Regions from separate parts of the Actinomyces sp. HMT 175 genome, predicted to be linked through region 1. Evidence: riboswitches for the same ligand, from Rfam matches in the RefSeq annotation. Region 1 holds a riboswitch; the other holds the start of a gene.
The links. Region 1 has a riboswitch for ZMP and ZTP ahead of purH (bifunctional phosphoribosylaminoimidazolecarboxamide formyltransferase/IMP cyclohydrolase). Riboswitches for the same ligand answer to the same signal wherever they lie in the genome.
Positions count from the first base shown of each region.

Region 2: another riboswitch for ZMP and ZTP. It lies ahead of glyA (serine hydroxymethyltransferase); the one in region 1 lies ahead of purH (bifunctional phosphoribosylaminoimidazolecarboxamide formyltransferase/IMP cyclohydrolase).

Region 1 is NZ_CP068012.1:2,132,091-2,136,274, forward strand. It holds gene JJJ14_RS08985 (DUF3017 domain-containing protein) at 1-39, opposite strand, end outside; gene purH (bifunctional phosphoribosylaminoimidazolecarboxamide formyltransferase/IMP cyclohydrolase) at 159-1,961, opposite strand; ZMP/ZTP riboswitch at 1,987-2,076, opposite strand; gene JJJ14_RS09000 (hypothetical protein) at 2,224-4,184, shown strand, end outside.
Region 2 is NZ_CP068012.1:848,093-852,276, forward strand. It holds gene rpsN (30S ribosomal protein S14) at 1-281, opposite strand, end outside; gene rpmG (50S ribosomal protein L33) at 281-454, opposite strand; gene rpmB (50S ribosomal protein L28) at 451-690, opposite strand; gene JJJ14_RS03650 (GTP-binding protein) at 746-1,951, shown strand; ZMP/ZTP riboswitch at 2,056-2,141, shown strand; gene glyA (serine hydroxymethyltransferase) at 2,206-3,516, shown strand; gene JJJ14_RS03660 (bifunctional methylenetetrahydrofolate dehydrogenase/methenyltetrahydrofolate cyclohydrolase) at 3,513-4,184, shown strand, end outside.

The DNA.
Region 1 (4,184 bases):
CTTGTGCTCGGCCTGCTGGGGATGCGGGTCATGAGTCACGGGCAGGAGCCTATCGGCGCGTGGGGTGCGGGTCCATGACCTTTCTCCGACTGGCACGCCCGCCTGGTGCCCGGCGCGAGGAGCCGGGCACCAGGCGGCGCAGGCGACCCAGTGGGAGATCAGTGGGAGAAGTGGCGGGTGCCGGTGAGGTACATGGTGACGCCGGCGGCCTGGGCGGCGTCGATGACCTCCTGGTCACGGATGGAGCCACCCGGCTGGACGACGGCGCGGACCCCGGCGTCGATGAGGACCTGGAGGCCGTCGGCGAAGGGGAAGAAGGCGTCGGAGGCGGCCACGGCCCCGCGGGCGCGCTGTGGTGCGGCCGCTCCTGCCAGGACATCGGCGGCGTCGGCCCCACCCACAGCCCCCTTCTCCTGCTGGGAGCCGTCGAGTGCGGCGTCGCCGGTGGAGCGGGCCCCCAGGGTGTTGGCCCGCTCGACGGCCAGCTTGCAGGAGTCGACGCGGTTGACCTGCCCCATGCCCACACCGACGGTGGCACCGTCATGAGCCAGGAGGACCGCGTTGGAGCGCACGGCACGCACCGAGCGCCAGGCGAAGACCAGATCGGCCAGGAGCGCGTCGTCGGCGGCCGGGCCCGCGGCCAGGGTCCAGGTCGAGGGGTCGTCGCCGGCGGCATCCAGGACGTCACGCTCCTGGATGACGGCACCTCCCGAGACCTGCTTGATCTCGTAGCCCTCGCGCTGGGGGGCCTCGACGAGGAGCAGGCGCAGGTTCTTCTTGGTGGACAGGATCTCCACGGCCTCGTCGTCGAAGGCGGGGGCGGCGACGACCTCAGTGAAGATCGGCTTGATCTGACGGGCCATCTCGGCGGTGACGACCGTGTTGGTGGCGATGACGCCGCCGTAGGCGGAGACCGGGTCGCAGGCGTGGGCCTTGCGGTGGGCCTCGGCGACGTCGCCGGCGGCCGAGACCGCGATGCCGCAGGGGTTGGCGTGCTTGACGACGGCGACCGTGACGGCCTGGCCGTGGTCGTAGGCGGCGCGCACGGCTGCGTCGGTGTCGGTGTAGTTGTTGTAGCTCATGGCCTTGCCGTGGAGCTGGCGGGCCCCGGCCACTCCCCCGCTCGCCCCGGCGATGCGGTAGACGGCGGCCCGCTGGTGGGGGTTCTCCCCGTAGCGCAGGCTCGCCAGGCGCTCGTAGCCGACGCCGACGTAGGCCGGCGGTGCGGCCGGCCCGCTGGCTTCGACCTCGGCCGAGTCCGTGGCGTGGGCGACGTCGCTGGCCTCGATCTGGGCGGCCATCCAGGTCGACACGGCCGCGTCGTAGGCGGCGGTGTGGGCGAAGGCCTCGGCGGCCAGGCGGCGGCGGCCGGCCAGGGTGAAGCCGCCTTCTCGCACGGCGGCCGCGACGTCCTCGTACCGGTCGGGGCTGGTCACCACGGCGACAGCGGGGTGGTTCTTGGCGGCGGCGCGCACCATGGTGGGGCCACCGATGTCGATCTGCTCCACGCAGGCGTCGAAGGGGGCTCCGGAGGCGACGGTGTCGGTGAAGGGGTAGAGGTTGACGACGACCAGGTCGATGGGGGTCACCCCCAGGGTGGCCAGCTGATCGAGGTGGTCGGGCTTGCGACGGTCGGCGAGGATGCCGGCGTGGACGGCCGGGTGGAGGGTCTTGACCCGTCCCTCGAGGCACTCGGGGAAGCCGGTGACCTCCTCCACCGGGGTGACGGCCAGGCCCGCGGCGGCGATGGTGGCGGCGGTGGAGCCGGTGGAGACGATCTCGACACCGGCGTCGGCCAGGGCGTGGGCGAGCGGGAGGAGGCCGGTCTTGTCATAGACGGAGATGAGGGCGCGGCGCACGGGGACGCGGTCGGGGCTGACGAGGCCCTCGGTGGGGACATGAGCGGTGGGGACCGCCTGGTTCGTGGGCTGCGAGGACTGGGACGACGGGGACGTGGACATGGCGCTCCTGGTGTGGCGTGAGGAAGCAGGACGCCCAGGCGGGCGACGTCCCCTTCATGGACGGCCTCGGCCACTCCCCGGTGGTGCCCCACCCTCGCCAGTCGCAGCCGACCTCATCCTATCGGGTGGCGGCCACGACGGCATCGGATAAGGCCACCGAGCCTGCCTGACCTGACGTTTTCCATGTCGCTCCCGGCGAATCGCCCGACCGAACGGCCTGTTTCCTTGCGGGCGGCTTGAGGGACCGCATACAGTCCACAGCATGACTGCGCCCATCAACATCGCAGCAACACCGGTATATCGGAGGACTCCCCCGGAGCAGTGGCAGGAGGCCGCCTCCGCCTACCGGCGCTGGTGGAGCCGCCATCCGGGATTGTCCAGTGCCCTGAACCTGGTGGCGCGCGGAGCCTACGTCCTGATGATCCCGCTGCTCATCGCCGCCCTGGTGATGGTCCCGAGGCTGGCCTACGCCGCCGTGCCGGCGGCCTTCATGGCCGTGTGCCTCATGGTGGTGGCCCTCCTGGCGCGCACACGCACCATCAGCTGGCGCTCTGTCCTGCTCATGTACGGTGTCGGCGCCGCCTGGTCGCTCGTCGTGGCCGCCATCATGAGCTCGGTGCGTACCCGCGCAGGCCTGTCCGTCATGGGCAACGGGATGAGTATCGCCCTGACCATTGCCCTGGAGGTTCTCAGCCCGCTGGTGCCCCTGGTGCTCGTGGTCTTCCTGGCGCCGGGGCGGATGCGTCGCCTGGCGGCCTCCGACTGGGCCCTGCTGGGTTTCGCGGCCGGAGCGGGCCTGACGGCCCTCAACGACGGCATTCGGGCCCTTGAGGAGAGCAGCCTGCTCTCCTCGGTCCTGGGCAACGGGCGCCTGCCCTTCTCCTTCAACCCGTGGACCTCGGGGTCGATGACCCAGGAGAACAGCAATGTCCTGGCCGTCAGCAACCAGGTGAGCACCGCGAACATCACGATGGCGGTGGCGCTGGCGATCACGCTGTGGCGCCTCAAGGACTCCCCGGCCTTCGAAGGGGCCAAGAACCTCGTGTGGCTGCGGATCGTGGCCTGGATCCTGCCGGCCGTGGTCATCCTGCAGTCGGTCAGCGATCACGCCACCTACATCGCCAGGATCGCCCAGCAGCTCGGCCAGAGCGACTCCGGCGGCGGTTTCCCGGCGCTGCTCATGTTCCTGTGGAGGGTCAACGGCGGAGGCCTGAGCGCCATCCCCCTGTCCGTCATCCTCATGGCCGCCTGCCTGCTCCTGGACGCCCACCGCCGCGCCTACGCGGGCGTGCACGGCTGGACGGTGGCCGGGGCGCCGGCTCCCCGCTACCCCAATCTCACCGAGGCGCCGCCCTTCGTGCGCGCCCTCATCGTCTCGGTGGTGGCCCTGGCGAACTTCACCTGGGGCGACCTGGCCGTCACCTGGGGCGCCTACGGGGACCTGCGCCAGGGTCGTCTGTACGCCATGCGGGCGGGACGGGCCACGGCCGAGCAGGTGCGCGGCGTGCGGGCCGACGCCATGGAGGCCACGACGCCGGGCGCCGAGCCCAATGCCCGCCAGGGCTTCCGCCTGGGGATCCTGGTGGTCAGCGTCGTGCTGTTCCTCCTGTGCTGCATGTACGAGGTACGCACCGTCTGGCAGCTCGCCCCCGAGCTCAAGGAGACCGAGGACGACCTGTTCCTCTCCGCCCTGCCGCGCCTGTTCTCCCAGTGGTGGAGCGGGTTGAGTGGCACCCAGGGGCTCCTTTACGCAATCGGTGCGCTGGCGGCGGTGGCCATGAGCCTGTCCCTCGTCCTGACGCTGGGGGCCCCGGGGCGCCGCATCAGCACGGCACCGTCGTCGAGCAGCCTCATCAGTCACCTGCTCACTCTCACGCCGGGGCAGGCGTGCCTGGCACTGCTGGACGTCGCCATGACCTACATGCCGCGCTCGGCCCTGAGCGCCAGTCCCGCCGGGGGCGGAACCGACCTGGCCGCCGAACTCTCCGTCAACCGGCGGATCCGGAACGCCGAGAGCTTCTCCGAGAGTCAGGCGCTGTTCACGGCGCGTACCAAGCGGCAGGTGGCGGTCGAGTCTGATATTGCGCGCCTTCGCGAGCTCGCCGAGTCCCTGGGAGTGACCGGTGTCGATGCCCTGGAGCCCAGCCGGATCGATGAGACCGTCGCCGATCTGGCCGCCTCCGGGGCCGACTCCCAAGTGGTCGGGCAGATGCGCGACCTGGC
Region 2 (4,184 bases), 1.3 Mb from region 1:
GGAAGCTCGCCGCGCAGCGCCATCTCGCGGAAGCGCACTCGGGAGGTCCCGGTGACGCGCAGGTGGCCGCGCGGGCGACCGTCCACCACGTCACGCCGACGCAGACGAGTGGGGGAGGCGTCGCGGGGCAGCGCGTGCAGCGCCGCCATCGCCTCATCGCGCTCGGCCTGGCTCAGGTGGGGGTTGACCGAGGTCCGCTTGAGCTCGGCGCGGCGCTCGGCGTAACGCTCCACCACCTGCTGGCGCCGCAGCTCGGCGGCGATCTTGGACTTCTTGGCCATCAGCGCGACTCCTTGTACTCCACGTGCCGGCGCACCACCGGATCGAATTTGCGCAGCACCAGCCGGTCGGGGGTGTTGCGGCGGTTCTTGCGGGTCACGTAGGTGTGACCTGTCCCCGCGGTCGAGACCATCTTGATGATCGGCCGCAGGTCCTTGCCCTTGGCGCCGCTCATGACAGCTTCTCCCCTCGGGCGAGCATCTGAGCCACGACGACGTCGATGCCCAGCTTGTCGATCGTGCGGATGCCCTTGGCGGACACCGTCAGGCGCACGGTGCGCCCCAGGGAGGGCACCCAGTAGCGCTTGCGCTGCAGGTTGGGGTCCCAGCGCCGGGGCGTGCGCTTGTGGGAGTGGGAGACGGACCGGCCGAAGACAGGCCGGGCCCCCGTGACTTGGCAGTAGGTGGTCATGACGAGCATGATATAAGAATGATTCTCAGTTTCGTCAACTCTGCTGGAGGACCTCGTGACCGATCCCTCGGATGACTTTGCCGGCAACCGCGCTGACATCCCCGGCTCCCCGGCCGACGGCCGGCACACCCTGGCCGTCATCGGCGCCGTCGACCCCGCCCTGCTGGACCTGGTCGACCTCGCCCTGGCCGGCCAGGACGCCGTCGTCATCCGCGCCGGACTCCACTTCGGCGCCGACGACGATGCCGGCAGCAGCGACACCGATGACGACCTGGTCCGGCTCGTCAGCCACAGCTCGGCCGACGGCTTCGACGACGAGCCGGTGCGCCTCGACGTCCCCATGCCCTACACCTGCCCCACCTGCTCCCTGCGGGAGGTCCTGGTCGCCGTCGCTCAGGACCGCGCCGCCCAGGAGCCGGGCGGCACCACCGTCATCCTCCTGCCGGCGGCCATCGAGCTCGCCCACCTCCTGCCCGGCCTGGCCGAGGAGCTCGCCGGCACCGGGGTGAGACTGGCCGGAGCCGCCCACGTCCTGGACGCCACCACCGCCCTGGACGAGCTCCTCGAGCACCGCCAGCTGAGCGCCTTCCCCGGCGACTGTCGCTGCACGGGCGCCGTCCACCTGACCAACCTCGGCTACGCCGACCTCGTCCTGGCCCTGGGGCGCGACGAGAACCCGGCCGGGGCCGACCTCATCGAGCACCTGCGCCCCCACGACACCCTCCTGCTCCCGGGGCTCGACGCACCCCTCCTGGAGGCCCTCACCTCCCTCACCCACGACGCCGCCGCCTCCCTGAGCCGCATCCACCCCGCCACCACCAGCGCCTGGGGTGGCCCCGACGAGCACGGCGTGTGGACCCTCGACCTCAGCGCCTCCCTGCCCTTCCACCCCGAGCGCCTGCGCTCCCTGGTCGTCGAGCTCGCCGGCCAGGGGCTGTGCGCTCGCGGCTGCTTCTGGCTGCCCAGCCGCCCCGGCCGGGTCTGCACCTGGGAGGTCGCCGGGGGTGCCGTGAGCGTCGGCGACGCCGGCACCTGGGCGGAGGTCCCGGCCGCCCCCGCCGGCGCCGGCGACGACGCGTCCGCCGAGCCCCGCTGTCACCTCGTGGTCACCGGCGTGGGTGACGAGGAGATGCGCGAGCAGGTGCGCCGCGCCTTCTCCAGGATCCTCCTGCGCCCTGAAGAGATGGCCCAGGCCCTGGCCTGGATCGGCGCCGACGACGGTCTGGGCGACTGGTTCGGGCAGGAGGACCCGGAGGGCTGAGCGCTCGCCCCGTGGTGCGAGCCCCTCCCCGAGGCGCCACAGCGCGGCGCAGGACAACGCGGTGCGGCCCGGGACGGGCACGGCTCCGCTCCGGCACGGTAGGGTGTTCCTGTCGCGACTGGCGCCGGGTGGATCACCACCGGGGAGCGGCACGAACACGACTCCGGGGTCGCCCGCCTGGGCCACGGATCGCCCACCAGTGCGCGCACGGCCGCCGCGTCACCGCGGCCTGCGCCTGACACCTGAGGAGAGACATGACCGCGCAAGCCGTCACCCCGTCCCTGAACCAGCCCCTGGCCGAGCTCGACCCCGACATCGCCGAGGTCCTCACCGGCGAGCTCACCCGCCAGCGCGAGACCCTGGAGATGATCGCCTCGGAGAACTTCGTTCCCCGTGCGGTCCTGGAGTGCCAGGGCTCGGTCCTGACCAACAAATACGCGGAGGGCTACCCGGGGCGCCGCTACTACGGCGGCTGCGAGGTCGTCGACGTCGCCGAGTCCCTGGCCATCGAGCGTGCCAAGGCCGTCTTCGACGCCGAGTGGGCCAACGTCCAGCCCCACTCCGGTGCCCAGGCCAACGCCGCCGTCCTCCACGCCCTGGCCACCCCCGGCGACACCCTCCTGGGCCTGTCCCTGGCCCACGGCGGCCACCTCACCCACGGCATGAAGATCAACTTCTCCGGCAAGAACTACAACGCCACCGCCTACGGCGTGGACGAGACCACCATGCGCATCGAGATGGACCAGGTGCGCGAGGCCGCCCTGCGCGAGCGCCCCGCGGTCATCATCGCCGGCTGGTCGGCCTACCCCCGTCACCTCGACTTCGCCGCCTTCCGCTCCATCGCCGACGAGGTCGGCGCCGCCCTGTGGGTCGACATGGCCCACTTCGCTGGGCTCGTTGCCGCCGGCCTGCACCCCAACCCCGTCCCGCACGCCGACGTCGTGTCCACCACCGTCCACAAGACCCTGGGCGGCCCCCGCTCCGGCATGCTCCTGTCCAGCCGCGCCGAGCAGTGGGGCAAGAAGCTCAACTCCGCCGTCTTCCCCGGCCAGCAGGGCGGCCCCCTCATGCACGTCATCGCCGCCAAGGCCGTGGCCATGAAGATCGCCGGCACCGAGGAGTTCCGCGAGCGCCAGGAGCGCACCGTGCGCGGCGCCGCCATCATCGCCGAGCGCCTGGGAGCCGACGACGTGCGTGCCGCCGGCGTCAGCCTGGTCACCGGAGGCACCGATGTGCACCTGGTGCTGGTGGACCTGCGCGACTCCTCTCTGGACGGTCAGCAGGCCGAGGACCTCCTGCACACCGCCGGCATCACGGTCAACCGCAACGCGGTCCCCTTCGACCCGCGTCCCCCGCGCGTCACCTCCGGCCTGCGCATCGGCACCCCCGCCCTGGCCACCCGCGGCTTCGGTGACGCCGAGTTCACCGAGGTCGCCGACGTCATCGCCGCCACCCTCGTCCACGGCGCCGCCGGCACCGCCGACGACGAGACCCTGGCGACCCTGCGCGGTCGCGTGCGCGCCCTGACCGACGCCTTCCCCCTCTACCCGGGGCTGGCCCAGTGAGGGCTCCCTGGAACGGTGCGGCCCGGGTCCTGGATGGCAAGGCCACGGCCGCCGCCCTCAAGGCCGAGCTCAAGGAACGCGTCGCGGTACTGCGCGAGCGCGGCGTCACCCCCGGCCTGGGCACGATCCTGGTGGGGGAGGACCCCGGCAGCGTCAAGTACGTCGCCGGCAAGCACGCCGACTGCGCCGAGGTCGGCATCCTCTCCATCCGCGAGGACCTGCCGGCCACCGCCACCCAGGCCGAGGTGGCCGCCGCCGTCGACCGCCTCAATGCGGATGACGCCTGCACCGGCTACATCGTCCAGCTCCCGCTGCCGGCGGGCGTGGACACCAACGCGATCCTGGAGCGCGTGGACCCGGCCAAGGACGCCGACGGCCTGCACCCCACCAACCTGGGGCGCCTGGTGCTGCGGGCCTCGGGGCCCATCGACTCGCCCCTGCCCTGCACGCCGCGCGGCTGCATCGAGCTCATGGAGCGTCACGGCATCGACCTGGCCGGCCGCAACGTGTGCGTCGTCGGCCGCGGGGTCACGGTGGGCCGCTCCATCGGCCTGCTCCTGGGCCGCAAGGACGTCAACGCCACCGTGGACATCTGCCACACCGGAACCACGGACCTGGCCGAGCACGTGCGCCGGGCCGACGTCGTCATCTCCGCGGCCGGCAGCCCC